3 regions of the Sporosarcina sp. NPDC096371 genome follow, and region 3 is predicted to be linked to each of the others. Evidence: riboswitches for the same ligand, from Rfam matches in the RefSeq annotation. Region 3 holds a riboswitch; each other region holds the start of a gene.

Region 1 (10,162 bases), on a different contig from region 3:
GTCCGCTGGTTTGAATACTGTCCCGTTTTCGAAGTCAGTAAATAGGGATAGTGCTGGGTGTACGCGAACATGCGCTATAAGTAATTCACTTAAAATACCGCGTAAGTGTTCTGCTGCACGAGCCCCACCTACTGAACCATACGATACAATACCAGCTGCTTTATTATTCCACTCTGCGCGTAAATAATCTAACGCATTTTTTAATGCGCCTGTGATTGAGTGGTTATATTCTTGAACGATGAATACAAATCCGTCGCAACCATTAATTTGTGTTGACCAAGCTGCTGCGCCTGATGCATCCCCGCCTGGTTCACCTAATAGTGGTAATTTGAAGTCTGCAATGTCAATGATTTCATATTCAGCGTCTCCGCGTTTGTCTGCTAGTTCTTTCACCCATTGTCCTACTTGTGGACTAACGCGTCCTTCACGTGTACTTCCTAAAACAATTCCAATTTTCAACATATCATTTCCTCCTATTTGCTCTTCATTTGTGTTTAATCCAAATAACTTTTTAATGAAACTCATTGTTATACCTCATATTCTTTTGCAAATTTGAAATCTGTTTCTTACTCAGCGATCTGTCGTACTCCTCGATGCTTGGAATCCAAATTCCTCAAGTTGTTTCGTCCATTCATCCTGCATTACACGAGCCTCTACGCGAAAGGTAACGTGATGAAACTGTACCATATCGGTCGTACAATTGGTCATGTCGTATGATTATCTACAATAACTTAGGCACGGTTCCATCACTCACCCCCTTTCAAGTAAATGATACCTTTCTTCTGAATTCACATCTTTAACATGGAAGAATTTTTCTAACATGCATTCCAACTATCACAACTATAAACTGTACTTAAAACAGTCATCGCATACGTTGTGCCAATTGATATTCAACCTTTTTTCCAGGTTGTAGAGTAAGGTTTTTCACAGCGTTATTAATTCCACAATCCTGCGTTTTCTAGTTTCTTTTTACCTTTAAAGGCAAAAACGATAGCTATTACATTCAAGATTAACATCGTCACAATGGCATATAGCACATATGTGTAACTACCTGTTATTTCAAAAATATAGCCATATCCAGGTAATGCAACAATTCCTGCGACTGCTAATCCTATAACTGCTGAAGCATATATTTGACTGTATTCTTTATTGCCAAATAAAGCTGTTGTTAATAGTGGTCCTAATGTTCCAAGTGACGCAACAACAAAGCCATAAATCCCGATCGCCAAATTAAACATCAATGCGTTTTCTGGAACTAGTAGAAGAATCCCGACAGGAACTAGACCTAAAAGCATAGCGAAGATCGCTGTATTTTTCGCGCCAATCTTATCACTTAATACACCGAAACTTAACGCGCCTATTAACACACCTATCTGCCAACCACCCATTGCACTACCAGCAAACTTGACATCATAACCTAAGCCCATTGCGAAAGGTGCAACGTGCTGACCAAAACTACTGATGGCTGTGATAAAGAAGAAAAAGATCAATAATGAATAAAATGCACTAGATTTTTTTGCTACAGAAGCGGTAACACCTCTATTTGTAACTGTTTGTGCAGGATTCTTATCCATTTTATCCCCTTCAAGCGCTCCATAAGGCTGTAGCCCTTTTTGTTGAGGAGCCATTCTAATCGTTAACAATACGATTGGAATAACGATAGCCATTACGACTAAACCTAACGTAATATACGTAGTTCTCCAACCTTCATTAGAAATCAAGTTACCTGCCATAGGTTGAAGGATTGCGCCGAATATACCGCCTGAGGCAACCATAATTCCCATTGCCAAGCCATTATGTTTTTTAAACCAGTTATTGATTAATACTGGGCCCGCCATTTGAGTCACAAAAATTGAACCAATTGACATTGGGATACAGAACAAGTACCAACCCCAAACAGAATTCATAAGCCCGAACATGGCAAATGATCCTGCTTGTAAAATAATTGCAGATATTAAAACCACTCGAATATCATACTTCGCCATGATTTTACCGGCGATTGGCAAGAAGAGCATTGTGACAATGGATGAAATACTAAAGTATAAAGTTAAGCTACCCATCCCAATGCCTAAATCCTCAGTAACAGGCGTTAAAAATAATCCACCTGCTGTCATAATTCCTCCTTTTGCCAAACCGACCATAATGGCTAAACCTACTAATAACCACCATGCATAGTGGATTTTTTTCTTTGTCTGACTCATGATGCAATCCTCATTTCACAATTTATTTAATTACTGTTTTGTTAAGCAAAACGGTATTATTGTCAAAATCAATAAGTAATCTTTATGTCTAATTTGAAATTCACCTATTTATTATGTGAATGCCCTTTGTTTGAAGGGCATTCACCCCGTTATATTTATAAGATTTAACGTAATTTAATGGAACCACCATCTACCATGATTGTTTGTCCAGTAATATAATCGGAATCTTCACTCGCTAAGAATACCGCAACTCGTCCGATATCATTTTCAAGTTCTCCAAGTCTCCGTAGAGGTATTTTTGAAAGCATTCCTTGATAATACTCTGGATTTTCTTCAGCCCATTGAAGCATTCCAGGCGACTTAGCAATTGGAGCAATTAGGTTTACATTGATACCAAATGGTCCGAATTCATTAGCAACTACACGAGTAAGTGCGCGAATAGCTTCTTTTGCTGCAGCATAAGACGCCTGATTAGCATCACCATTAATACCCGCGCCAGACGCAAAGTTAATGATTTTCCCTTGTGTTTCTTTTAAATAAGGAAGAGCTGCTTGCATAAGATAGAAAGTTGGATAAAATCCAGTGTTAAAGGATAAATCAAGGTCTTCTTGTGTTGTTTCAAGGAACGGCATGTTTCTTGAAGCATGCGCATTATTCACTAAAATATCCAGTTTCCCATATCTTTCAATAACCCTTTTGACGATGTCAGCTAATTTGTCATGTTCCGCAAGATTCGCTTGAATGAACATGGATTCTGATTGATATTCCTGTAATTTCTTAATAGTTTGGTTTCCTATTTCTTCATTTAAGTCGACAATTACTACTGTTGCTCCTTCTTTCACAAAAGCAGTTGCCATACCCATACCAATTCCACCTGCTCCACCAGTAATCATTGCGATTTTCCCTTCAAGTTTTTTCATTATGATCTTCTCCTTTGTTTTTAAATTATTTTTAAGTATCCTACAACCATTTTGAAACTTAGAATTACCACTCATCTAACTTGTCCCTTGAAAAAATTTACCATCCTACTAAAAATGACAGTACTTTCAATGCCCACCACCAATCAATAGAATTAATAAGGAACTTTTAAGCAACAAGTTACTTTATGTAACCATAATAGAATGAAATCTATAATGTGTCAACAATATGAACTCGATTGATTAGTCAACTGTATAAATGATTTGATATAAAAAAGAATATGATATACATAACTAATAGTTATCTTGTTATTAATAGTACCTTCTTTCTAAACCACTTATGTTTATAAGGAGATGTTCGTTTTGAGTGCTAAGCGCATTGAGGGAGCCAATCAAATTCGAGGAGAACGAAATAGATCAAACTGTTTACTTCGTATGATACTTGTTATTTTCCGATAGCCTTATCGATATTTCGGTGCAGTCTGAGTGCGTCATTATTCGAATCACACTGGATTTTTAGTTTCTAACTAGACTAAGCACATCTCAATTTAATTCATTCTTACTTCCACTGGATAACTCACTATTTTCCCCCAAAAAAAACCTTTCCAGTTGTATAATTCGGGTTTCAATACCCGTTTTTCAACGAAAGGTGTTTTGGTTTGTCTCATTTTTTATTCAGTTTTCGATGTATCACAAACTATAGTCTAGAAAGTTCAGATGAGCGCCTAAATAGTGATACCTGTCTCCCAGAATGTAAGCCCATTGGGGTGTTTAAATTGCATTTGACACTTTTTCAGCAATTACATATATCATTATTAGTGAGAGAATTTAAAGAGGCGAGAGTACTAAGTACTAGAACAATTCAGTGTTAAATGAGAACACGACAGTTTATTCAAAGAGCATCGAACAAAAAAACACTGAAAATCCGCTGATGGATTTTCAGTGTTTTTCTTATTGAATGAGTCTATCAAGTCGGTCAACATGGTTCCTGTTATCCTTTTTTCCATCCCACTGGCCAACTCATTAAAACTGAATCGGAAGATCCCACAGAAATGATCGATATGCATCAAAATAAAGATGAATAATTTACCCACCGGATCATCGCTGAATTTAAAAACGGAGATAGCATTCCTCCCATCAATCATCTCCATTGGGATCCTACTTTTTTTATTTGAATATGATCCTTACTTGTCTCCATCACTTTTATATTCTAAAATATCTCCTGGCTGACAATCTAACGCTTCACATATCGCTTCTAAAGTAGATAATCGAATCGCTTTCGCCTTCCCATTCTTCAGGATCGAAATATTTGCCATCGTGATGCCAACCTTCTCCGAAAGTTCCGTTACACTCATTTTTCTTTTAGCCAACATTACATCAATATTGATAATAATCGCCATTGTTTTCACCTCAGACCGTTAAATCATTTTCTGATTTTATTTTGATCGCTTCTTGTAAAAGTCTTTGGAGAACAGCAGCAAAGACGCCAATCACCATTGAAGCAAAAATGATGACCATTCCGATTACGATGACACCTGGAGCATCGTCTGCCTCCGCCAAAAGATAAAAGAGTGGCATGCCTATCACAAACAAGCTACTAATTGCGATTGCACAGTATTTGATTGTCTTCAAAGCTCTTACAGATAATTCCGAGAAGGCTTTATTTTTGTCAATATAGTTTAACAGTTTAAAAGCTTGATACAGCGCAAAGTAAAAAGGTATTGCTGCTGCATACAAATCGATACAAATTAGATATTTCAAAAAAGCCATATCTGGATATAATTCTGCTGTAAAACTCGCGATCTCAGGCACTACAAAAATGCACAAAGCAAGAATTGGAATTCCCATTAGTATAACAGCTATCCTTAAAAATAAGGTTGTTCCTCTTTTCATAAAAAGCACCTCGCTGATTTATTTTTTATTCACATTTTCCCCTAATCATCTTTTTTACTTGATAAAAAAATAACAAAATCACGTTATTTCACTTCATATCGTCAGGTCATTTTCTATCCGTCGATCCAGTGCTTCTTGTAACAGCTTTTGAAGAAGTGTCGCAAAAGCTGCAATAATGCCTGAAGCCACTGTGCCGATTAATCCCAGCATAATCACGCCCGCTCTATCCCCTTCCATAAATAGTGCGATAAAGACGATTGCTAGTACGATGGAGATACTAATTGTGATTGCGCAGTATTTGATCACCTTCAATGCATGGACAGCTAATTCTGAGAAGGCCTTATTCGCATCTATGTAGGTTAGCAGTTTAAATGTTTGATACAACGCAATAAAAAATGGAATAGCCAATCCATATGAACACGCTAAAAATGGATATTGCAAGTATGCAGTCTCTGGATTCGCTGCTGCATCCCTACTCGCTACCCCAGGCAACCAAAAGAGACACAAAGCAAGAACCGGAGTCGCCATAAGAAAAACAACTACCTTCAAGAAAATGGTTGAACCTTGCTTCCGTTTCATAAAATCACCTCACTTATTGATTGCTAATCTGATTTTAGCATCATATTTATCGTTTTGCAATAAATAATTATTCATTATCAATAGTTTTTATCGATATCATTATATTTCAGCTGAAAAAGCATTCCTCATACCAAAGAAATGCTAGTCACTTTAAACTGATTCAAACCCAAAACACCTCTTGAAACTATTTTCAGGGGGTGATGCCATTACACTTTGCGAACAACAATTTCTTCATCCTCAACACCAACATGGACTTTTCCAATGTTTTCTTCCAAAACGAGGTCCGTTAATGGATCTTCAATTTTATCTTGAATAACTCTGCTCAGTGGTCCGGCACCGAAGCGCTTGTCGTACCCTAGTTTGACCAATGCTTGTTTTGCTTCCAAAGAAATCGTAATGGCAATATCATTTTCTTCAATGGTTACTTGTAAATCTCCAAGCATCAAGTACACGCTATCAAGTGAATTTTCTGCGATCCCTTTCATTTTCACTTGTTTCGCTACTTATAATTTTGTCATAGGAATTTCTGTTTTTTCTTCTACAATTAACTCAATATCTGCAACCTTCACTTTTACTTGCGGGGTATCCCCTTTCTGTTTCGCTTTGTACAATTGTTTACGCAATTGGATTTCCTCATAACATAAATTTGCCGCTTGCTCATTTTGTTGAAAGACTTCGTTTAAATGCGTTCCGATTGAATCCGAATCGGATGACGTGTTTCATCATTATGCTTATATACTTTTATCGAAAATTACGAAAGGTAGAATAACAAGGTTTTCCATTGTATAATTAATAAGAAGTGCTATACTTTTTATATTAATTAAATACTCCCATTCACTGATGGGGTAGAGGTCGCAACTTATAAGAGTAGGACGGACGAGATTCAATGACATTTAGGACTCCGTTTGAAAGGATAAGTTGCCGAAGTTTGGATAGATCATTGTCTATTCATGCTGGTGATGTGTTCGAAGAGGGACATCATTGTCACGTATTTTACGTGGAGAACTATCTTCGGAAGGATTAATCGGACTTATATTATTCAGCCGTCGATTTTCTTCGATGGTTGTTTTTATTTGCCCTAAAAAATTCAACCTTCCAACAAAAAAAGGAGTGTACAACTTGGCGAATTCATCAACGTCATCGAATCCAACACAATTAAAAAGAACACTGAAGGCACGCCACCTGATGATGATTTCTCTTGGAGGATCGATCGGAACAGGCATTTTCTTAGCAAGTGGTGGTGCAATTCATACTGCCGGTCCTGGAGGGGCACTCGTTGCCTATGCAGCTGTCGGGATTATGGTTTACTTCTTAATGACAAGTCTTGCAGAGATGGCAGCTTTCATGCCAGTCGCGGGTTCATTCAAGGTCTACGCGACAAAGTTCGTTGACCCAGCATTTGGGTTTGCAATCGGCTGGAATTACTGGTATAACTGGGCGATTACGATTGCCGCTGAACTTGCTGCAGTTGTATTGATTATGAAATTCTGGTTTCCAGAAAGTCCTTCATTTATTTGGAGTGCACTTGCACTTGTCATTATGTTCGGCTTCAACTATATGTCTGTCAAAGGATTTGGGGAAGCTGAATTCTGGTTTGCGCTGATCAAAGTCGTGACGGTCATTATCTTCATTATTACTGGATTTTTAATGATTTTCGGGATTATGGGTGGGGAATTTATCGGCTTTACCAACTTTACAATTGGAGACGCTCCGTTCAACGGCGGGTTCTTTGCGATTCTTGGTATTTTCATGGCTGCAGGTTTTTCATTCCAAGGAACAGAATTACTTGGGGTAGCAGCTGGTGAGAGTGAAAATCCGGAAAAAGCAATCCCAAAGGCCATTAACTCTGTATTTTGGCGAATCCTTCTTTTTTACATCTTATCGATTTTTATAATCGGATTGATTCTTCCCTATACAGATCCCCGATTATTGAGTGATGCAATTACAGTGAGCCCGTTCACTCTCGTTTTTGAACGCGCTGGATTTGCATTTGCTGCATCCGTTATGAACGCAATCATTTTAACGGCTGTCTTATCCGCGGGTAACTCGGGCATGTATGCCTCGACTCGAATGCTTTGGGACTTAGCGCGCGATGGCAAAGCACCACGATTTTTAGGGAAATTAGATAAAAGAGGCGTGCCGGTTAATGCATTAATTGCAACTACGCTGGTTGGTTCCCTTGCATTTTTATCTACTTTCTTCGGAGATGGTGTTGTCTATATCTGGTTGTTGAACGCATCCGGAATGGCGGGATTTGTTACATGGCTCGGTATTGCCATTAGTCATTACCGCTTCCGCAGAGCCTATGTTGCGCAAGGCCATGACCTAAAAGACCTTCCGTACCGCGCAAAATGGTTCCCGATTGGTCCTTTACTAGCGTTGGCTCTCTGTATGTTCATTATTTTAGGTCAAAACTTTCAAGCCTTTATGGGCGGCAAGATCGATTGGAATGGGGCATTCGTTTCCTATATCGGACTACCTCTGTTCTTGGTCGTTTGGCTCGTCTATAAAGTAAAACATAAAACGAAGTTAGTTCCATTGAAAGATTGTGATTTTGAAAATAAATAATGATAAATAAAGTAGCTGAGTGTTCAGCACTTAAAAGCCTCCTTCCACGATGAACAATCGCAGAAGGAGGCTTTCCTTAATAAATATGGGTAATGCCATTATAATTTACGAACAACAATTTCGTCATCCACAATAGTTCCCTAGCGTTTCAAGCATGGTGACGGATTCATGTACGGTCTGATTGAACCCGACACTTACTTTTTTGTCGCCCGTTCCGGCGTTACTCGTCATAATGATGACCGTTTTACCCTCACGGTTCGAGACTTGGATCCTATAGACAGTTGCACATGCCTAGCTCACAAAAACAGGCTATTTCATTTGTGATGAAACAACCTGTAAGCGTTGATATATTAATGTTTTTATTAAGATTAACGTTTTGATAAATGCGGATGACAAAGTGCACCAATGAAAATATATATTTTACATTCGGTGTACATTCACTAACCAAAAATCACATTAAAAAAGTTAGTAAGTGACACCCATACTGCGCGCCTGTAAGGTCCAGATCTTTCTTAAGCCAACCGAAGATCTGTTATCATCGTTCCTTCAAGCGCGGGGTGTCTTTCAATTCTTGAATCGTCTGCGCCCCGATTCCGAACATTGACATCCGGAGTTCCATTTCCCGGATTTTCATCACCTCAAGTACATCTTTTGTGCTCTGGGTCGCTTCCTTCAATATGGAACGCCCGAATCCGACCAGATCGGCACCCAACGCAATGGACTTAGCGCCATCCAGCCCCGTCCGCATCCCACCGCTCGCAATCAGCGGACGGTTCCCAATCTTGCCGCGAACCATTCGGATGGATTCCGCTGTCGGTATCCCCCATTCGCTAAATGCTTCAGCGGCAACACGAAGGATCGGGTCGTTGGCGCGGAACTTTTCCACCTGACTCCAAGAAGTGCCTCCCGCTCCGGCGACATCGATAAACGCAACACCGGCCTCACATAACTTTTGGGCTGTCTGGCCATCGATTCCCCATCCGACTTCCTTGACCCCGACTGGAACTTCCAGCACGCTACACAGTTGTTCTATCTTCTGTAATAACCCTTTAAAATTCGTATCTCCCTTTTCTTGTATCACTTCCTGAATACTATTCAGATGAAGGACAAGCATATCCGCCTCAGTGATCTCGATAATTTTCCTGCATTCCTCGACACTGTATCCGTAATTGAGCTGAACGGCGCCCAAGTTTGCAATGATAGGGACACTCGGTGCGTACTTCCTCATAAGGAAAGAAGATGGATGTCCATCGCTATCGAGCAGCGCCCGAGTGGACCCGAGCGCAAGGGCCCATCCCCTTTCTTCTGCCGCTACAGCCAAGTTTCGGTTAATGTTCTCGGCTAGGGCTGTCCCACCCGTCATGGAACTAATAAGGAACGGTGTTTTGCATGCAAAATCAAGAAAAGCGGTTTCAATGGAGATGTCGTCAAAAGCGATTTCCGGGAGTGCATTATGGATAAACGCAAACGACTCTAATCCTGTGGAAATCGACTCCCCCGTCACTTTTTCGTTCAACGTAATTTGAATATGATCAGATTTTCTTTGCTCGATTGAATTGGTCAACGCCAACACCTGCCTTTACTATCTAGATTCGTACAAATCTCGTTATTGCTCTATGTTGTAGCCGGCAGATTGCAACACATACAAGCCCTCTACACTTGAGATGAATGAATTCGAACTTCTTCCACCGTTTGTTCTACTTCTGCACGTGTCATTTTTTCGCGCCCCTCTTTCATCGCTTTTAACGATTTATGAGCCAGGGCAAGCGGCAGACGACAGAATAATAAAATCGTTTTCTTGTTAAGAGACTTCATATATTCATCTGCTTTTGCCAGGTTTTCCTCTGCATAGTCGAATAGTTCTTCACGGTTCCAGCCTTCGGGTACAAAGCTTATCCCACGTTCATCCAAATCTTCCTTCTCATTGCGTAAAATATTTACCGCCTGTAGACCACGCCCATAACCGATAGCAAGTTCCCGATCTGTTTTGTCTTCGCCATAGAA
Region 2 (10,162 bases), on a different contig from region 3:
CATTTTATCGACCTTATTGCTTCGTATGACTTAAAATTTTTCTCTGAAATTAAATTTACGTTGGAAGATTACTTTATGAAGTTTTATGATCGCAACATAGATACGGAGGAAGGTGCTAGCTAATATGTCGATTATCGAAATGAACAACATGACGAAGGATTATGGTGATGGCAGAGGAATATTTGACGTTAACCTTTCGATAGAAAAGGGAGAAGTATTTGGCTTTGTAGGAACAAATGGAGCAGGTAAAACAACAGTCATCCGTCATATGATGGGATTTTTACAACCACAAGATGGGCATTGTTTCATCAATGGATTGGATAGTTGGAAGGATTCCGCAGAAATAAAAACGCATGTCGGCTATATTCCTGGTGAGTTTAATTTCCCGGATGCTAAAACGGGAACCGAATTCTTAAAATGGCAAGCTGAATTAATGGGCCTAACGGATATGTCTTATGCAAATCAAATTATTGAAAAGCTTCAACTGGATCCAACAGCTAATTTAAAACGGATGTCTAAAGGTATGAAGCAAAAGACTGCGATTGTAGCAGCTTTCATGGCTGATCCAGACATCTTAATTCTTGATGAGCCAACAACAGGACTGGATCCGTTAATGAGAGTTGAATTTGTTAATTTACTAAATGAAGAAAAGAAAAAAGGCAAAACGATTTTTATGTCGAGCCATATGTTTGAAGAGGTTGAACACACTTGTGACAAAGTGGCGCTCATCAAAGAAGGAAAGATTATCGCAGTTAAACCAACAATCGAAGTGAAGCACAACACAGATAAGGTCTATAAAATTGCGTTTTCTACTTCGCAGGACTATCAGCGGTTTTTATCCGAACCCTTTACTTTTATAGAGGCAAGGGAGGATCAGCGTCAAATCACAGTTACGGTGAATGACCAAGACATTAATCCATTTTTACGCGTGTTAAAAGGATATCCTATTCAATTTATTACGGAGATCCAGTATACACTTGAAAAATATTTCAAAAGCCTATATTAAAAGAAAGGGTGCAAGTCATATGAATGTCACGATACTTAAACAAACAGTACGAGCAAATTATAAGCTGTGGATTATATTTACAGTGGTATTAAGTGTGTTAAACGCAGTGCTGATTGCCGTCTTCGAACCTTCTACGCTGACAAATATGGCTGATATGGTCAAAGATACTCCATTAGCAAGTCTGTTAGGTGACACAAGCTTTTTAGGGATGCTGGCACAAACTTTTTATTCGATTCATGGTGTTATACTGCCTTTAATATTCATTATTATGACTGCCAATAGTTTAGTTGCTTCCCAAGTAGACAAAGGATCGATGGCCTATTTGTTATCGACGCCAATTAAGAGAACGACAGTGGTACGAACGCAAGCATTGTATTTAATTACAGCCATTAGTACGATGTTTGTAATCGTGACGCTTGCGGGAATAGTAGCCATACACGTTTCTCAAGGGGAGCTAGGTACTTATATAGCAGATTATATAGCGCTTAATGTGGGCTTATTTCTTCTGATGTTTGCGACAAGCGGTATTTCGTTCATGTTCTCTTGTATCTTCAATTTATCGAAACATTCATTGGCATTAGGTGCAGGTATTCCAGTTGTATTCTTCTTATTTCACCTGATGGCCCAAGTGAGTGATAGCCTGGAAGGATTAAAATATCTATCGGTGAATACATTGTTTGATACAGCTGCTATTTTAAGTGGAGAAAGCTTCTGGTTGCAATTTACTATACTCGGGATTGTGGGGATTGTTATCTATATCATTGGCATACGTTTCTTTGGGAAGAAGGATTTGCCTCTTTAATAAATAGTGCCAGTCATTCAAACATGGTTGTTTGTGTGACTGGCATCTTTTTTTAGTTACTATTCTCATTCATCATTTCCAGGAATTTAAGCGGGATGTTGATTTGATTTTTTTCGTTAAAAAGGGTTGTAGTTGAGGTGAACTCTTCGTCCATTCGTTTAATTTCATTGATTTCTCTATGAAGATTCTCCATTTTTTGATCCAATGCGTTGGCAGATTCCGCAGCCTCTTTCAACTCTGTTATCATTTTTTCAGGAACAGATTTGTTGAATTTATAAAATATTTTATGTTCCAGGCTTGCCCAAAAGTCCATAGCAATTGTCCTGATTTGCATTTCAACAAAGACATGTTCTACTCGATCTGACATAAACACAGGAATCCTTAATATCATATGAAGACTCCGGTAGCCATTGGGTTTCGGATTTTTTATATAATCTTTATACTCAATGACTTCAATATCCCTTTGCTTTTGAATCATCTCACTTAGTTTATAAATGTCAGTGTTAAAGGAGCAGTTAATACGAATTCCTGCTATATCCCGTATATGTTCCTTTATGGAAGGCAGGGATAGTTCAACATTTTTACGATATGCCTTTCCTATAATGCTTTCTGGCGTTTTCAAGCGAGTATTAATATGTTCAATGGGGTTATATTCATGTATCAATTGAAATTCTTCTTCTAAGATATTGATTTTAGTGCTTATTTCGTCTAGCGCAAATTTATAGGCCAACATGAATCTCGTCATTTCTTTTTTTAGATGATTCAATTGGTTATAGTCTAGTTCTTTTACCAGCTTCAAAATAAATTCCTCTTTTCTTCGCCTTATTAAATAATAGTACGAATACCCTAAAAAACTGAACTTGGGTTAAAGCTATTTTAGCATTTTCATTGGATATTAGCTGTTTTGGTCACTCTCTATCGAAATATATCTTGATTTCAAGGTTGTTTAGTTGAAACGTCTTCACTTGCGTGGTAAAGTGACATTGTGGTTAGCGATAGAAAGGAAAGTAGGATCCTTTCTTCGCCAAAATAAGGTTAGATTACAATTTGGAGAATGTTTTATCTTTCTTCACCAGAGGTTCAAAAGCCTGCTGAAGAAAGATAAAGCCTCCGGCGGATGTCATAGATTTTGAAAGGAGTCAAGGAAGGCAACCTAAGTTCACCGCGTCCTGCGCCAACGGTTGCATGACCTGCGTCGTGCAGGCCTCAAGCTCGATTCAAAATCTGGACGCAATTACGCCGAGGCGCAATTGATAATAGAGAGGATGGAAATAACAATGACAAACGAAAAATTAGCAATCGGAATTATCTTAGGGAGTACGCGACAAGGACGTGTCAGTCCACAAGTAGGCGAATGGGTAAAAGGAATTGCGGACAAACGTGGAGATGCAGCATATGAAATCGTCGATATCGCAGATTTTAATTTACCGTTTGTAGGAGCAGGTACTGGGGAAGAAGCAGGGTTGAAAGCTTGGGTTGAAAAGATTTCTAATTTGGATGGATACGTATTTATCGCTCAAGAATACAATCACAGTATTACAGGGGCATTAAAAAATGCGATTGATTCGGCTTATGCAGAATGGAATAACAAGGCAGCGGGCATCGTAAGTTACGGATCGACAGGTGGAGCACGTGCAGCCGAACATTTACGTGGAATTTTAGGCGAATTACAAGTTGCGGATGTTCGTAACCACCCAACATTATCTTTATTTACGGATTTCGAGAACTTTAGTGAATTTAAGCCTGCTGAATTACATGATGCAAATGTAAATGGAATGTTAGACCAAGTCATTTCATGGTCGACTGCATTAAAGTCAGTTCGTTGATTGAAACAGTTGAAGTGATTGGGGGTTGTAGGTTTCCTACACCCCTTTCTTCTTTAGAAAGTACAGGAATTGAATTACCATATACGATGTGTTAAGGTAGCTAGGATTTGCGATTAATTAGCTATACGATACTACAAGATATTTTTTTGATACCAATGTTAGTTACCACTAACTAACACCTGGAAACTAAAATAGTATGGAGGGATTCGAGATGCAAAATACTTCAGATAAAATACTTCAAGCGGCATTAGCATTAATGCAAGACAAAGGGTATCAAGTGGTTTCTGTAAAGGAAATAGCGCAGCATGCCGAAGTAAGTGAAATGACGGTTTTTCGCCATTTTAAAACGAAAATGGGTGTTTTTGAAGCAGCTGTAGAAAGGTTTTCTTACATTCCAAGTTTTGAAGAAATTTTTGCAAAGCAAATTGTTTGGGATTTGGAAACGGATTTGACTTTAATAGCAAAGTCCTATCTTGATTCGATGAATAGAAATAAATCCATTTTTTTAATTGCGATTCAGGAGAGAAGCGATTTTCCAGAGTTAAATCAAGTCATTGCCAAAAATACGATGAAACTTAAAGATTTAATCATCTCTTATTTCACTTCCATGCAAGAGAGAAGTCGAATGAAGGAGACAAATGTAGAAGCACAGGCAATGATTTTTTTAACAACGTTATATGGCTATTTTTCATCCACTGCTTTATGGAAAGACCATTTTCTACATGAATGGGAGGAACCTTTTTTCATCAATACGATTGATTTGTTTTGTGAAGCACTAAAAAAATAAATGTAATGGATAGGAGCTGAAAATAAATGATAGCTGAAAAACAGTCATTTAACCGAAATCTAATTGTTGGAATTTTGTTAGCGGCATCTTTTGTTACCCTTTTGAATCAAACATTAATCATTATAGCCATTCCGCCTATCATGAGTGATTTTCAAATTAATGCGAGTCAAGCTCAATGGCTGACAACAGCGTTTATGTTAACGAATGGAATATTAATACCTGTCACAGCATTTCTCATTGAAAAATTTTCAAGTAAACATCTTTTAATTGCGGCGTTAAGTGTTTTTTCTCTTGGAACGCTTATAGGAGCAATCGCACCTAGTTTTTCGTTCTTGCTAGTAGCAAGAGTTGTTCAAGGAATGGGAGCGGGAATTATGATGCCGTTAATGCAGACGGTTATGCTCACTCTTTTCCCACCTGAAAAAAGAGGATCTGCCATGGGAATGGTGGGGCTCGTCACAGGTTTTGCCCCTGCAATAGGTCCGACATTAGCAGGATTTCTTATTGTTCACTACTCATGGCGTTCACTATTTTATACTGTACTTCCAGTCGCTCTGATTGTTCTCGTTTTAGCACTCTTCCTCATGAAAAACGTAACGGAACAAAAGCAAGTAAAAATAGATCTTGTATCTGTTATTTTCTCGACTTTTGGATGGGGAGGTCTACTGTACGGATTTAGTATTGCGGGCACAGCTGGCTGGATGAGCGGACAAGCTCTCGGGTCAATTGGTGTCGGGGTGGTAGCATTAGTTATATTTATCACAAGACAGTTGAAACTTAAACAACCAATGTTGGAGTTCCGTGTATTTAACTCACCTATGTTTATGATTACAACGATATTGTCTGTCTTTGTCTTTGCGATTATGGTAGGAACTCAAACACTATTACCCATCTACGCACAGGATGTCGCAAGCTTTACTGCACTTGAATCAGGATTAATGCTACTTCCTGGGGCGCTGATCATGGGCTTTATGTCTCCAGTAACAGGTAAAATCTTTGATAAGTTTGGTGGTAAATGGCTTTCTGTCAGTGGCTTTTCCTTCATTACGATAGCGTTGGTTTTGTATGCAAACCTATCACTGGATGCGTCACTTGTATGGATTGCAGGGATATTTGCTATTATGATGAATGGTGTATCTATGATCATGATGCCGTTAATGACAGCGGGCATTAATGCGTTACCTCCGCATCTGATTCCCCATGGTACGGCAATGAATAATACCATTCGGATGGTGGGTGGATCGATTGGAACTGCAACGCTCATTTCTGTGATGAGTCATGCATCTTTAAACACATTCCTTCAAGAACCTAAACAAGCGGCGATGGAGGGTATTCAAAACGCGTTTATGCTTGCATCTGTATTAGGGGTTTTAGGTCTACTATTGGCATTCCGTATAAAAAGTAAGAGTGGAAAAGCGGTGAAAAAATGAATTTTGAGGTAAGTAAGGAAGCAGCTGAGTGGTATAAAAGTGAAATGGATTTAGAACAAGGTGATTATGTTCAATATTACATTCAACTTTACGGTGGGATTCCTACTGCACATCCCAATTATTCTTTAGGTATGTCCGTTGGAAAAGAAGGAAGTATAGGTGAAAAAGCTGAGGTTGAAGGAATTACTTTTTACTTTAATGAGGAGAATTCCTGGTTTTTGAAGGAGTTTGACATGAAGGTTATTGTGGAAAATGAAGAGTTTGGGTTTGTTTTTTTAGAAAAATAAGTGCTACTTTATTGGTGATAGTCATTCATTCAATCGTGAAGGAGCTGTACAATAAGAAGAGAGCAGGCAGGGAAACGTTTCGTTTTCTCTGCCTGCTTCTTTTATGGGAATGATTCGACTTATGTGGTAGTAATCGCCCCCAACCGAACAGTTCAGTTACACCAAAATTCTGGACAGTCTAACGTGTTTGTTTGAGTGAATGTGGCCGTGGCCCCATGATGATCAGACATTCACATTATCATAAATAGACAACGTACGTTGCAATGAATGGAGCTCTCCATCGTTCAATGGAATCATCGGCAAACGGACGCCGCCGACGGGAATTCCTTTTAGATTCAATGCCGCTTTTACTGGCGATGGATTTGGGGCGGCAAAAAGAGCTTTCATAATCGGCAACAATTTACGGTGGTCTACAGCCGCCTCTTTGATATGGCCCATTTTGAAGTTTTTAATCATCGCTTGCATTTCATTTCCTACAATATGAGAGGAAACAGAAACAACGCCAGCTCCCCCAATTGCTAATACCGGAATCGTTAAGCCGTCATCGCCGCTATATAAGGAAAACCCTGTGGGCGTCTGTTCGATGATTTCAGCCATTGCATCCAAATTGCCGCTTGCTTCTTTAATCGCAACGATATTCGGGATTGCTGCCAGGCGGATGACTGTATCGACGTCGATATTGACAACTGTTCGCCCTGGCACATTGTATAACATAATCGGTAAAGAAGTTGCTGCTGCAATCGTTTGGAAGTGTTGAAACAAACCTTCCTGGCATGGCTTGTTATAGTACGGGGCGACGAGCATAACCGCATTGATACCAACATCTTCTGCTAACATTGTTAGTTCAATCGATTCCCTTGTGCTGTTCGAGCCTGTTCCGGCAATTACTGGCACTCTGCCACCCACAACTTCCACTGCAAACTTAAATAATTGGACCTTTTCCTCAGTCGTTAATGTCGGTGATTCTCCAGTTGTGCCTGACACAACTAAACTATCCGTTCCGTTAGCGATTAAATAATCAATCAAATTCCTCGTTGCTTCAAAATCAATGTCCCCATGTTCATCAAAAGGAGTTACCATAGCTGTTACAACTTGTCCGAAATTCATCATTCTCCACATCCTATTCATTTTTTTAGTAAAAAATAAAATAGAGGGTGGAGGGCAATTATCAATTATGCCTTGGCGTACCTGCTTGATATCCGCCAGAGGCTTTATCTGAATCCAGATAAATTGACGCAAAAAAGCAACAACGAGGGTTCGTTGTTGCAGTGAAATAATAGATTATTTCTTTGCATAAGATAGCCCTCCATATAGTCTCCTATATGACAATCCTGTACTTGTTCAACACAGAACCAGCTTTGAGATAATGAGTGTCTCTCCACTTCGGCAAATCCCCCTTTCTACAATCTTCACAGGATCTCATTATCCTCGGATTGTCTACTAATGGTTTTTGCGCCTCTATCCTTACTTCAAAGTTCGAAATAAGTAATATTAAATTATTACCACCTTACACGTAATTTGGTATAAATGCAAGTTGAAAGTGAAATTGTTTGTTGGGGAGGCACTATAAATCCTCGTTCAACGCCTCACAGATGCTGCCATTCTTACATAAGTATGTCGTCTTCCTCTAATGACGATTGAATACGTCATGATGTTTTCGGGCACCGCAATCCCATAAAAACCTGTATCACCGATATGGTAAATATCAGCGCCTGCCATTTTACTGTTGAGTGCGATTTGGCGTATCGTTGCCTCATCCGCCCCTTCTTGGCTTGTTCCGATGGTGAGCATGGCCAATGCACCTTTTGAATGGACAAAGCGAACGTATTTTTCAGCCGTATCCACCGTGATTCCTGGTACGGTTCCTGGAGCTGGCATTAAAATAACATCAGCACCCGCTTCGATAAAGCTTGAAAGAGTCGCTTCTGAAATAATACCGCTACCCGTTTCGTTAGCGACACCAGCACCATGCATTTTTCCAGCGATAATTAATCCTTCTTCGCCAAAAATCTCTCGCGCTTTCTTAATGGCAACGACTGTTTCATCGTTTGTAACTCCAGTTTTTGGATTCCCTGTTAAACAAATAAAATCAAAACCTAGTTTTTTTGCTTCTGTTAATGCTTCTTCGGTAGCCATTCTACCTTTTGAGACTGTGTCCAGCTTTTCAATTTGTTCAGCGTTAAGATCAACGGGTTCCAAATTTAGACCGACAGGACGTCCCGTTAATTCCTTCACCTTTTGGATGATTGACTCATTCCTATCACATTCGTATCCTTCAACAGCCGGGTTAAAAACATCAAATAAATTCAATAATAATAAATCCGCACCAAAGGAAGCTGCAAGTTCAGCATTTGTGATACCTGGATATAAGGGTGCTACAGAAGTCATTGTCTCCGATAACATCACTCTTCCCTCACATGCTCGGATCGATTTCTTTAAGTCTTGCCCATTCATTTTTTGAAAATCAGAAGCGGTACAATCTAATAATCTTTTCACAGAAATTCCTCCTCTTTCAGTAATCTTATCCAAACGAGTCTAAATCGGCAATGTATTTTTGAAATAATCTACCTTTTCTATAAACCCTTGGTTGAGCGATTTATGCATCTCCTTAGTGATGGGGAAGAAGTGAAATTAGCGCTCCGCCCCGTTGATTTGCGTGATGACATGATGACAAGAAACGTGAGGCATTTATCGCAGTTCCGACTTCGCGTGCGGACTATGATTTGTGAATTCGCTCTATGATATCAGTAAAGACCAATAAATATTGGAATGTAACAAACATTAAATCATTAAAATATTTATACACTAATAGGAGAAAAGGGGGCTTAATTGAAGTGTGAGAAGGTCTATACTTTTTTTCGTTTGCGTTGCTTTGTTGACGGCTTGTAGTGATAATGACAAAACTAAAACAACCGCGTCATCTGAAACAGAACGTGCAGAAACAGTAGAGGGGAATACAGAAGCTACTAAGGATACTGTGAGACATGCAGATTTTCAGGCTGTTCTACCAACAGAGTGGCAAGTGACGTTACCGATTATGTATCCGGTTGAAGAAGGGAAATATGTTACAGCTAAAACGATGGTAACGGCGGATGAAGTGACATACGATTTTTATGAATTTGATGGCGAGGTAGCGCTGGATGATGCGAAAGTAGAAGAAGGTACGTATATAGGACAGTTAATGGTGACGAAATTTGAGGATGAGTTTGCTGCTGACGAAGCATTGAAGACCTCGCTCACAATAAATGATAACTATGTAGATATAGGATCATTCTTGGTCTATCCGTTTACAGAAGGTGAAGCAAGTGTCGTAAACTGGAACGACAATCAGGGCTGGACTATCTTTGTGCGTTCCATGGAAAAATCACCAACCGAGTTAGTGGAATGGATAGAAGGAGGAAACGTAGTTCCAGACTTATCAGAAGGTGTGTTAAACGGGCAGTATCCGAGGCCACAAATTTTAGGGCAAATGCATTTCAATGAAGATGATCAAGCTAAAACATATGTAACATGGGCTGCTAATGAAATCGTTTATACATTAAAGGACTTTGAGGATCATACGTTAGAGTGGCTTGGTGCTTTTGGGGAATCAAAATAGATTTCCTCCTTATGTGTGACGATTAAAAATCAGGTACATGGCGCCAGACACTTATCTAATAAGCATAACCCCGTTCTAGTTACAGAACGGGGTTAAAAGGTTGTTATTTAGTACAAGATCTTCAGAAATTCACTCAATCTATTTCTCTTGCTCTCTGTGTATCTCGAACATTTTTCTGAACAGTTATTGCTGCAAATATACTAAGAACAAAAGCCATGCCATAAAACCCTTTTTCACTTAAGACAATGCTTCCTGCGTTGTATAAACCGATGGCCATTAATAAAATAGAAATAATAAGTGCTAACCAGCTAATCCCATAATAAATGTTTGTAACGGGTATTCCTTCTTCCTTATCTCTTACTGCTTTTTGTAAAGATATAGATGAATAGAGACCAAAAATTAAAATGGCAAAATAATATCCTTTTT
Region 3 (10,162 bases):
GAGGCACTTGCGGGTGTGGCGAAATTCCCTGCACGCATCAAGTGTGCGACACTTGCGTGGAAAGCGATGGAAAAGGGAGTCGGAAATGATACCGATTCAACAGATTAAAGGAACGGAGGAATTATAATGGCTAAAAAGATGCCGGATATCGGCGATTACAAATATGGTTTTGCGGATAAAGACGTATCAGTTTTCCGTTCGGAACGTGGTTTGACACGTGAAATCGTGGAACAAATTTCAAGCATGAAGAACGAGCCGCAGTGGATGTTGGATTACCGCCTAAAGTCATTGGAATTGTTCTACAAAATGCCAATGCCTCAATGGGGTGGAGATCTTAACTCACTTAAATTTGATGAGATTACTTACTATGTTAAACCATCTGAAGGAACTGAACGTTCATGGGATGAAGTACCGGAAGAGATCAAGCGTACGTTTGATAAACTGGGAATTCCTGAAGCGGAACAGAAATACCTTGCAGGTGTTTCAGCACAATACGAATCAGAAGTTGTTTACCACAACATGAAGCAAGACCTTGAAGATCTAGGTATTGTCTTCAAAGATACAGATTCAGCGCTTAGAGAAAACGAAGAATTGTTCAAGAAACATTGGGGAACAATCATTCCGAACTCTGATAATAAGTTTGCTGCTTTGAACTCAGCTGTTTGGTCGGGTGGATCATTCATCTACGTACCACCAGGTATTAAAGTAGATACGCCACTTCAAGCATATTTCCGGATTAATTCGGAAAACATGGGGCAGTTCGAGCGTACACTTATCATTGTTGATGAAGGCGCAAGCGTGCACTACGTCGAAGGATGTACAGCACCTGTTTACACAACAAACTCACTTCATAGTGCGGTTGTTGAAATCATCATCAAAAAGGATGCGTATTGCCGTTATACGACAATCCAAAACTGGGCAAACAACGTTTACAACCTTGTAACGAAACGTGCAGTTTGTGATGCAAACGCAACAATGGAATGGATTGATGGAAACATCGGTTCGAAATTGACGATGAAATACCCAGCAGTCATCCTTAAAGGTGAAGGTGCACGTGGTATGACATTATCGATTGCACTTGCTGGTAAAGGGCAACACCAAGATGCAGGCGCGAAAATGCATCACCTTGCACCAAACACTTCTTCAACAATCGTTTCTAAATCGATTTCACAACACGGCGGGAAAGTAACATATCGCGGTATCGTTCACTTTGGTCGTAAAGCGGACGGTGCACGTGCGAATATCGAGTGTGATACGTTAATTATGGATGATAAATCAACATCAGATACGATTCCATATAACGAAATCCTCAATGATAATGTGTCACTTGAGCACGAAGCGAAAGTATCGAAAGTTTCGGAGGAGCAGCTCTTCTACTTGATGAGCCGCGGAATTCCTGAGCTAGAAGCAACTGAAATGATCGTTATGGGCTTCATCGAACCATTTACAAAAGAATTGCCAATGGAATATGCTGTAGAAATGAACCGTCTCATCAAGTTTGAGATGGAAGGTTCTATCGGATAATCTATTACATGGAAAACCGGTCCTAGTGACCGGTTTTTTGTCGTTCAGTGAAAGTTGGGTAGTGAAGATTATGAAAAGGTAGCCTAGTTTCCAAGAGCGTCCGAGTTCACTACATTCACAGCATTCAGTCGGCATTAACGTAAAAATGTCATCGGCATATGTTAAAATACTAATAACGAAGCATTTGAAAGGGGGTGAGCGGGATGATTCAGATTGGATTGACAGGCTGGGGGGACCATCCGGCTGTTTACGATCCGTCTTCAACAGCAAAGGAAAAGTTACTCGACTACAGTGCTCACTTTCCAATTGTCGAACTAGATGCTACCTTCTATGCAATCCAACCGGAACGCAATATTAGGAAATGGATGGCCGAAACACCGGATAATTTCCGTTTTGTTGTCAAAGCTTATCAAGGGATGACTGGGCATAATCGCGAACCACTGCCATATGAATCGGTCGATGAGATGTACAACTTATTTCGATTGTCGGTTACACCGTTACAAGAGGCGGGGAAGCTAGCGATGATCCTTGTTCAATTTCCGCCTTGGTTTGATTGTACGAAGGACAATGTCGATGAAATTCGGTTCATTTGCGATAAATTGGGTGGCTTCGATATCGCCATAGAATTTAGACATCAGTCATGGTATTCACTTGAATTTAAGAAAAAGACACTACTGTTTTTGCGCAGTTTGAATGCTATCCATTCCGTTTGTGATGAACCGCAGGCTGGTGAAGGGAGTATACCGCTTGTAGCGGACGCGACTCGGCCAGATAAAGTGCTCGTTCGCCTACACGGTCGTAATACCCAAGGATGGCGCAATACAACCGGCGATGATCAGGCGTGGCGGAAGGTGAGGTACTTATATCATTACAATGAGGCTGAATTGAAAGAAATACAGCTAGCTGTAGAAAAATTACAAGCTGAAACAAAGGAAGTATTCGTTATTTTTAATAATAACTCCGGCGGACATGCAGCACAAAATGCGCAGCAATTTCAAAAAATGCTTAACATCAACTACGAAAGTCTGACGCCGAAACAGCTCAACTTTTTTGAGGGAGAATTTTAATGGAATATCTTATTTTGGCCATTATTGGTCTTGCATCAGGAATTATAGGGGCGCTTGTTGGCCTAGGTGGTGGCGTGATTCTCGTGCCAGTCACCCTTTTTATTGGTATCACTTTAGGGCTGATTGATGGGATTACCCCGCAAACAGTCGTTGGTCTTTCCGTGATTATGATGATTGCAATAGGACTTGCTTCTACGCTTTCCTATATGAAAGCAAAAACCATCGATTACAGAAGTGGTTTGATCTTTTTTGCAGGCAGTATTCCAGGGACGCTCCTTGGAGCATTTGTGAATAAAGGGCTCGATTTACCGTCATTTAATTTGTACTTCGGAATACTACTGATTATTTTATCGACATTGTTATTAGTCCGAAAATATTTAAAACCGGTTAGATGGTTTGTCGATCATGGTAAAAAAAGAACATTCACGGACCGTTCTGGAGAGACGTTTGTGTTTGGCTATCCCGTGTGGTTTGCTTTACTTCTCACATTCGGTGTTGGTTTTGCATCAGGATTATTCGGCATTGGGGGAGGCTCCATTATGGTGCCGGCAATGATTCTGCTATTCTTATTCCCTCCACACGTTGCCGTAGGGACATCGATGTTCATGGTATTCTTGTCGGCGATTGTGAACTCGGTCACTCATATATCGCTGGGGAACGTGCCATGGCTGTACGTCATTCCGGTCGTTCCAGCAGCTTATATCGGAGCAAAAATTGGAGCCATGTTAAATCAAAAAATGAAGTCAGAAACACTCGTATTGGCTTTGCGAATCATTTTGTTAATCTTAGGGATCCGTTCGATTATCGACGGAATTTGGGGGTGAGTTACGATAAGTAAAATGGAAACGATTCACTTTTATCATACAAATGATGTACATAGTCACTTTGAAAACTGGCCGCAAATGAGCCGCTTTTTATGCGATAAAAAGCGGGAGCATTTGACCAATGGAGAGGCTTGTTATGTAGTCGATATCGGGGATTACGTCGATCGCTCACACCCTTTTACGGAAGGGACAAATGGGCAAGGGAATATCCGTTTATTGAACGAGGCGGGTTTTGATGCGGTCACGATTGGCAACAACGAAGGAATTACCATGTCGCAAGAAGCACTTTCTTCCTTATATAAAGATGCCAAATTTAAGGTGATTGTTGGTAATTTATTTGAACAAGATGGAGAGCGTCCGTCATGGGCGTTGCCTTACACAATCTACGTCACAGGACAGGGGACAAGGATAGGCGTCATCGGCGCGACAGCGCAGTACACGACGTTCTATTCGAAGCTAGGTTGGGAAGTGACGTCGCCACGGCAGGAATTGAAACGGATTGCTAAGTCCATTGTAGGGGAAACGGATCTAGTCGTTTGTCTGTCGCATATGGGGATTACAGAAGATGAAAAACTCGCGATGGAATGCCCTGAAATCGATGTGCTTTTTGGGGCGCACACACACCACCTGTTTCACGAAGGCAAGTTGGTAGGCGATACGTTGCTAGCGGCTACGGGGAAATACGGGGAATATGTTGGGCATGTGACGGTGCATGTGGACGTCCAAGCGAAAAAAGTGATGGATATGACTGCGGAGCTTTACAGGTCGGATCAACTTACGCGGACTGAAGAAGATATTCAGCAAGTGAATGCACTTATTGAATCGGGAAAGCAGGCAATGGCGGAAAAAGTATTCTATAATTCCGAGCCGTTGCCACAAAACTTATTTGGTCCGAGCCCGTTAGCTTCCTTTTTTGGTCGGGCACTAATTGCGTATACACAAGCGGATTGTGCGTTGTTTAACGCTGGTATTTTCCTTGGAGGCCTAGAAAAAGGTTGGGTCACGAGGGAAAGTTTACATACCCTACTTCCACACCCTATAAACCCTTGTATCATCACATTAGATGGTACAGAGTTATTAGAGATTTATGAGTTGTCTTTGAATGAAGAATGGCCGCGAATTGAAATAAAGGGACTGGGTTTCCGTGGTACGCTCATGGGGGCAATGATGCATGAGCGACTGTATAAAAATCGACATGGCAAACTGTACGCAGGAAACCGTGAAGTTGTCTCAGGACAGGCGTATACAGTAGCTACACTGGATATGTTTACATTTGGCTTTTTCTTCCCTTCTTTTCAACAGGCAAAGAAAGACTACTGCATGCCTGAATTGATCAGAGATGTGTTAGGTTGGTATGGTATGGAACTGAATAAATGAATATACGGCTCCTTTTCTGCATAACGTAACAGCAGGAGGAGTCGTTTTGAAATTTAACTCGCAAGTTACTCGAAAATCGAGGAAAAAGAAACGAAAGTTTTTACCGCTCCTTATCCCAACTACTTTAGTCGCAATTGCCTTGTTCTTATACATAGTAAATATGAGACTCACCCCAATTTATAGTGATTATGCGGAAGTGCAAACAACGAATATCGCTGCTCATGTCATAAATCAAGCACTCAAATCAAAGGAGTTAAAATTGCCAAGTAACGATGAGATTTTTGCACCAATCCCCAATGATACTTCTGGAGCTATCTCTATTAATAGTGATGCAACCAACCGAGTGATGGGGGATATACATGCATTAGTCGCCAATTATTTGAAGCAGGCTGAAACAGGGAATCTTGACATGTTGCCGATGCAAGACAATCTTGAATATGACCCTGAAGCCATGGAAGGTCAAGGAGCAGTGGTCTTTTTTGTACCACTGGCGCAGGCACTGAAAATTCCGCTGCTTGGTAACCTAGGGCCGAAAATCCCAATCCGCTTTCATATCATTGGTGACGTGCATACTGATATTGAATCAACCATTACTGAATTTGGGATTAACAGTGCAGTTGTCGAAGTGAATGTGGTCGTGACGGTAAATGTTCAAATTATCGTGCCGCTTGCCTCGCGGAAAAGTGAAGTGGTACAGAAAATTCCAGTTGCAATGACGATTATCAAGGGAACTGTTCCACCGGTATTCAGTAATGGAGGAAATGCCGCGCCTAATATAGAGATTCCGGTCAAACTGCCGGATCAGAAGTGATAAGACTTGAAAGTGTTCGAGATTATTGATAGGCTAGTATAGTAATTAAAATACCGATTGGGTAGAGGCTGCATTGCTTATCAGTCACACACGCGAGATTGACATCTATGACCGTATGTAAAAGGAAGCTTTGCCGAAGTTTGATGGGATTGTCGAGTCCATCAGGCTGGGGTTATTCCGAATAGGAATAGCACTGTCATACGTCTTTTTGATGTATGATGAGCTACAAGTCGTACGTTAGATAAGCAAGTATATTTATCCAACAAACGAAACGTAGATAAGGCCGGCTTCCTGATACACTTACCCAAGTGTCGATAGGAGCCGGTTTTTTTATTCTCTGATGAAGGGCCTCAACCCAACAATATGGAGGATTATAGGATGATAGGAACTTGGGTTTCAATTTTACCGCCACTCATTGCCATTGGCATGGTATTGGCGACGAAACGAGTATTGTTATCACTTGGGTCGGGAATTGTCGCTGCGGCTGTACTAGCAGCATCATTTTCGCCAGGTGAATCTGTAAAGAATTTATGGAACGGCATGATCGTCTCTTTCTGGGATGGAGGAGAATTAAATACGTATAATATTTATATCATGTTATTTATTCTTTTACTCGGTGTCATAACGGCATTTGTTAGTCTATCCGGCGGTAGTAGAGCATTTGCGGAATGGGCTGTAAGTCGTATTAAAACAAAGCGTGGAGCAAAATTATTAACAGTAGTTTTGGGGATTGCTATCTTCGTGGATGATTATTTCAATGCATTAGCGGTTGGGCAGATAGCTCGTCCGATAACGGATCAGCATAAGATTTCCCGTGCGAAATTGGCTTATTTTATTGATTCAACGTCAGCACCGATTTGTTCGATTTCTCCCATTTCTAGCTGGGGAGCTTTTTTAATCGGACAAATGGCACTTATTTTTGGAGGGGCTGCGGCAATCAGTTATTCTCCATTATCCGCCTTTATCATGATGGCACCTATGAATTTTTACGTTGTGGCAACACTTGCAATGGTCTTCTTCTTTGCATGGACGGATGTCGATCTGTTTGAAATGAAGAAGCATGAGCGACTTGCGACAGACAAGGGACAGTTATTTGATCCTGATAAGGAAATTCCAGGTCAATTGAAGGAGGATTTTCCTGTGCATGGACATGGGCGTGTACGTGATCTTGTGGCGCCAATTGTAACACTTGTGGTTGTGACATTTTCGATGATGTTCTGGACCGGCTATAAGGCTGGTGGATCGATGAGCATTTGGACGATTTTTGAAAATACGGACGTACCGTTGTCGTTGCTTACAGGCGGAGTGGCTGGAACTGTGGTTGCTGCACTTCTCTATAGTATGCAGATGAAACAGAATGAGACGGCTAGTGTACAGCTGATGATTCGTGCATTCGTGAGTGGTGTGAATGCGATGATGCCGGCTATTCTAATACTCGTTTTTGCATGGGCATTGACGGATTTAATCGCAGTACTAGATACAGGGGCTTACTTGTCTGAAGTTGTAATGAATGCAGACCTACCAGTCGCGTTTTTACCAGTGATCATTTTCGTTCTTGCCGGGCTGATGGCATTTGCCACAGGGACATCATGGGGGTCTTTCGGGATTCTATTACCGATTGCTGGGACCATTATGATTGATGCTGCACCGGAAATGTTATTACCAGCATTAGCAGCAGTTCTGGCTGGGGCAGTTTTCGGCGATCATTGTTCACCGATATCGGATACAACTATCCTGTCATCCACGGGTGCGGGTAGTAACCTAATGGCTCACGTGACAACTCAGTTACCTTATGCGATCATTAGTGCGCTAATAGCTGCTACTGGTTATATCATTTTGGGCATTACAGGTTCCGTGTGGCTTGGCCTTGTTGCTGTAATTATTATTCTTATCGTTCTGTTTTCTGTTTGGACGATAAATGCGAAAAAAACAGCAGCTCAGCTATCAGTATAATGATAAACAATGAGAAACGATGAAATTTCATCGTTTCTTTTTTTGTGGAAATGCGATTTTTTGGATAAAAAGATGTTTTGACAATAGTCAGTCATTTATATATACTAGCAATAAGATTTAAAACAATATGAAAGTAGTAAACAATCGATTCTTGCTTTTGAAAATGAACATATGGGGGGAAGACTGAGGATTCAAAGCACTACGCTTAGAGTTATCGGAATTTTTAAACAAAGGGGGATTTTAAATGAAATTTAAAAAATTCGCAAGCGTATTTGCTACAGCTACCCTTGCAGTTGGCCTATTGGCAGGATGTGGTACAGGTGAAGATGCGGACGGTGGCAGTTCAGGCAGTGGGGGTGGCGACACGATTAAGATCGGGGTCAACCTAGAGTTAACAGGCGGTGTTGCTTCTTATGGAACATCGGAAGTGTCCGGGATTGATCTTGCAGTTGATGAAATTAACGACGCTGGTGGAATTGACGGTAAGGAAATTGAAATCGTCAAAGTCGATAATAAGTCAGACCCTGCTGAAGCGACAAGTGCAGCACTTAAATTGATCACTAAAGACAAAGTTGTAGCAATTATCGGAGCAGCAACAAGTGGTGCAACAGTTGCACAGGCTGAAATTGCCAATGGCAATAAAGTGCCTCTTATCAGTCCATCTGGAACAAGCCCAACGGTAACAGTTAAAGAGGATGGCAGCGTCAATGAATTTGTGTTCCGTACATCATTCATCGATCCATTCCAAGGGACAGTTGCAGCGAATTTTGCAGCGAAAGAATTAAAGGTGAAAAACGCTGTGATCTACTCGGATAACTCAAGTGACTATTCAAAAGGTCTTGCAGCTGCATTCAAAAAAGATTTTGAAGCGGCAGGAGGCAAAGTAATCCTTGAAGAATCTTATCTAGGAAAAGACACAGATTTCCGTTCTACCCTAACGCGTATTAAATCAGCAAATCCAGAATTTATTCTTATCCCCGGCTATTATGAAGAAGTGGGGTTGATTGTTAAACAAGCTCGTGAAATGGGCATCGATGTTCCACTTATGGGCGCTGATGGTTGGGATTCTCCAACTCTATTGAAATTGGCTGGTGCGGATGCATTGAACAATACATTCACAACAAATCATTACTCTTCTGAAGATCCGGATGGAATCATCCAAGATTTCAATAAAAAATTCGAAGAGAAGTATGGAAAATCACCAGATGCATTTAACGCACTTGGTTATGACACTGTTTACCTCCTTGCAGATGCTATCAAGCGTGCAGGTGGACCAGACTCCGTGAAGATTAAAGATGCTTTAGCAGAAACAAAAGACCTTGAACTGGTCACTGGGTTATATTCAGTAGATGAAAATCACCACCCAGTCAAAGCGGCTACAATTCTTGAATACAAAGACGGCGAACAAGTGTTTAGAGCAAAAGTAAATCCTTAATTCAAGTGCTAGGAATGGGGGGAGGCTATCCTCTCATTCCTTTTTTATTGCCTACTTTATAAAGTTGAAATATTGAATGCATGTATACATTGAGCGAAGGCGCCTTAACAGGGGTAGCCGAAGCCATAAGACTGGCCGGCGAAGCTGCTTGGCTAATGGTGGGAGGCATTCCCGAGGAAGGATGTAGTTCAATCCTTCCCTAGCGCCACAGCGAGTTCAACGGAATTCTTTATTTCATCCTATCAAGAACAACTAAAGGAGTGAAAAGTGCATGGAATGGTTACAGCAACTGATAAACGGTATTTCACTCGGAAGTATATATGCGTTAATAGCATTGGGCTATACAATGGTTTATGGAATCATAAAACTTATTAACTTTGCACACGGAGAAGTATTCATGATTGGAGCATTCATTGGGTATTTTTCGATTGCTGGGTGGGGGCTTGGACTCTTTCCTGCATTGTTAGTATCGATGACAAGCTGTGCCATCATTGGTGTTATCATTGAGCGAATTGCTTATAAAAGATTACGCAATGCAACGAGAATTGCTGTACTGATCACGGCAATCGGGGTATCTCTTCTGATTCAAAATGGTGTTATTTATATGCGTGGGGCACAACCAGAAGTGTATCCAACGGTATTAGCCAATAAATCATTTTCTATTTTAGGTGTTCAAATTAGTAGTCAATCCATCTTAATTCTTTCTGTTTCGATCGGCCTAATGATCATTCTTCAATTCATTGTACATAAAACGAAGATTGGAAAAGCGATGCGTGCTGTTTCCTATGATAGTGAAGCTGCTAAATTGATGGGCATCAATGTAGATAACACAATCTCAGCGACGTTTGCGATTGGATCAGCACTAGCTGGAGCAGCAGGCGTTATTTTCGGTATTTATTATACAAAGATTGACCCTTTGATGGGGGTTATTCCTGGTTTGAAAGCATTCGTCGCGGCTGTTCTTGGTGGAATTGGAATTATCCCAGGAGCGATGGTCGGAGGTCTTGTGCTGGGAGTGGTAGAAACGTTTGTCAGTGCACTTGGTTTCTCTTTATGGAGAGATGCTGCGGCATTCGTCATTTTAATCCTAATTCTCATTTTCAAACCGTCAGGCATCTTTGGTAAAAATACACGTGAGAAAGTGTAGGTGAAATAACATCATGAAAAAATC

The links. A riboswitch is a leader RNA that binds a small molecule or an ion and turns the genes downstream of it on or off. The one in region 3 is predicted to bind lysine.
Region 1: another riboswitch for lysine. It lies ahead of ACIQ0H_RS19130 (amino acid permease); the one in region 3 lies ahead of ACIQ0H_RS15300 (Na+/H+ antiporter NhaC family protein).
Region 2: another riboswitch for lysine. It lies ahead of dapA (4-hydroxy-tetrahydrodipicolinate synthase); the one in region 3 lies ahead of ACIQ0H_RS15300 (Na+/H+ antiporter NhaC family protein).

Annotation. Positions count from the first base shown of each region.
Region 1 is NZ_JBIWFE010000009.1:145,086-155,247, reverse strand. It holds gene ACIQ0H_RS19165 (NADPH-dependent FMN reductase) at 1-525, opposite strand, end outside; gene ACIQ0H_RS19160 (MFS transporter) at 936-2,201, opposite strand; gene ACIQ0H_RS19155 (SDR family NAD(P)-dependent oxidoreductase) at 2,366-3,121, opposite strand; gene ACIQ0H_RS19150 (helix-turn-helix domain-containing protein) at 4,303-4,518, opposite strand; gene ACIQ0H_RS19145 (DUF2975 domain-containing protein) at 4,529-5,011, opposite strand; gene ACIQ0H_RS19140 (DUF2975 domain-containing protein) at 5,105-5,590, opposite strand; gene ACIQ0H_RS19135 (hypothetical protein) at 5,797-6,075, opposite strand; lysine riboswitch at 6,429-6,606, shown strand; gene ACIQ0H_RS19130 (amino acid permease) at 6,650-8,158, shown strand; gene fni (type 2 isopentenyl-diphosphate Delta-isomerase) at 8,694-9,722, opposite strand; gene ACIQ0H_RS19120 (squalene/phytoene synthase family protein) at 9,812-10,162, opposite strand, start outside.
Region 2 is NZ_JBIWFE010000002.1:36,260-46,421, forward strand. It holds gene ACIQ0H_RS06130 (ABC transporter ATP-binding protein) at 1-123, shown strand, start outside; gene ACIQ0H_RS06135 (ABC transporter ATP-binding protein) at 125-1,006, shown strand; gene ACIQ0H_RS06140 (ABC transporter permease) at 1,026-1,808, shown strand; gene ACIQ0H_RS06145 (GTP pyrophosphokinase) at 1,861-2,607, opposite strand; gene ACIQ0H_RS06150 (NADPH-dependent FMN reductase) at 3,086-3,634, shown strand; gene ACIQ0H_RS06155 (TetR/AcrR family transcriptional regulator) at 3,846-4,421, shown strand; gene ACIQ0H_RS06160 (MDR family MFS transporter) at 4,448-5,851, shown strand; gene ACIQ0H_RS06165 (HesB/YadR/YfhF family protein) at 5,848-6,138, shown strand; gene dapA (4-hydroxy-tetrahydrodipicolinate synthase) at 6,361-7,245, opposite strand; lysine riboswitch at 7,430-7,607, opposite strand; gene ACIQ0H_RS06175 (DUF7916 family protein) at 7,717-8,634, opposite strand; gene ACIQ0H_RS06180 (hypothetical protein) at 8,975-9,736, shown strand; gene yiaA (inner membrane protein YiaA) at 9,870-10,162, opposite strand, start outside.
Region 3 is NZ_JBIWFE010000005.1:301,704-311,865, forward strand. It holds gene sufU (Fe-S cluster assembly sulfur transfer protein SufU) at 1-108, shown strand, start outside; gene sufB (Fe-S cluster assembly protein SufB) at 127-1,524, shown strand; gene ACIQ0H_RS15280 (DUF72 domain-containing protein) at 1,728-2,591, shown strand; gene ACIQ0H_RS15285 (sulfite exporter TauE/SafE family protein) at 2,591-3,415, shown strand; gene ACIQ0H_RS15290 (bifunctional metallophosphatase/5'-nucleotidase) at 3,431-4,792, shown strand; gene yunB (sporulation protein YunB) at 4,839-5,603, shown strand; lysine riboswitch at 5,658-5,837, shown strand; gene ACIQ0H_RS15300 (Na+/H+ antiporter NhaC family protein) at 5,982-7,556, shown strand; gene ACIQ0H_RS15305 (ABC transporter substrate-binding protein) at 7,801-8,991, shown strand; gene ACIQ0H_RS15310 (branched-chain amino acid ABC transporter permease) at 9,263-10,138, shown strand; gene ACIQ0H_RS15315 (branched-chain amino acid ABC transporter permease) at 10,152-10,162, shown strand, end outside.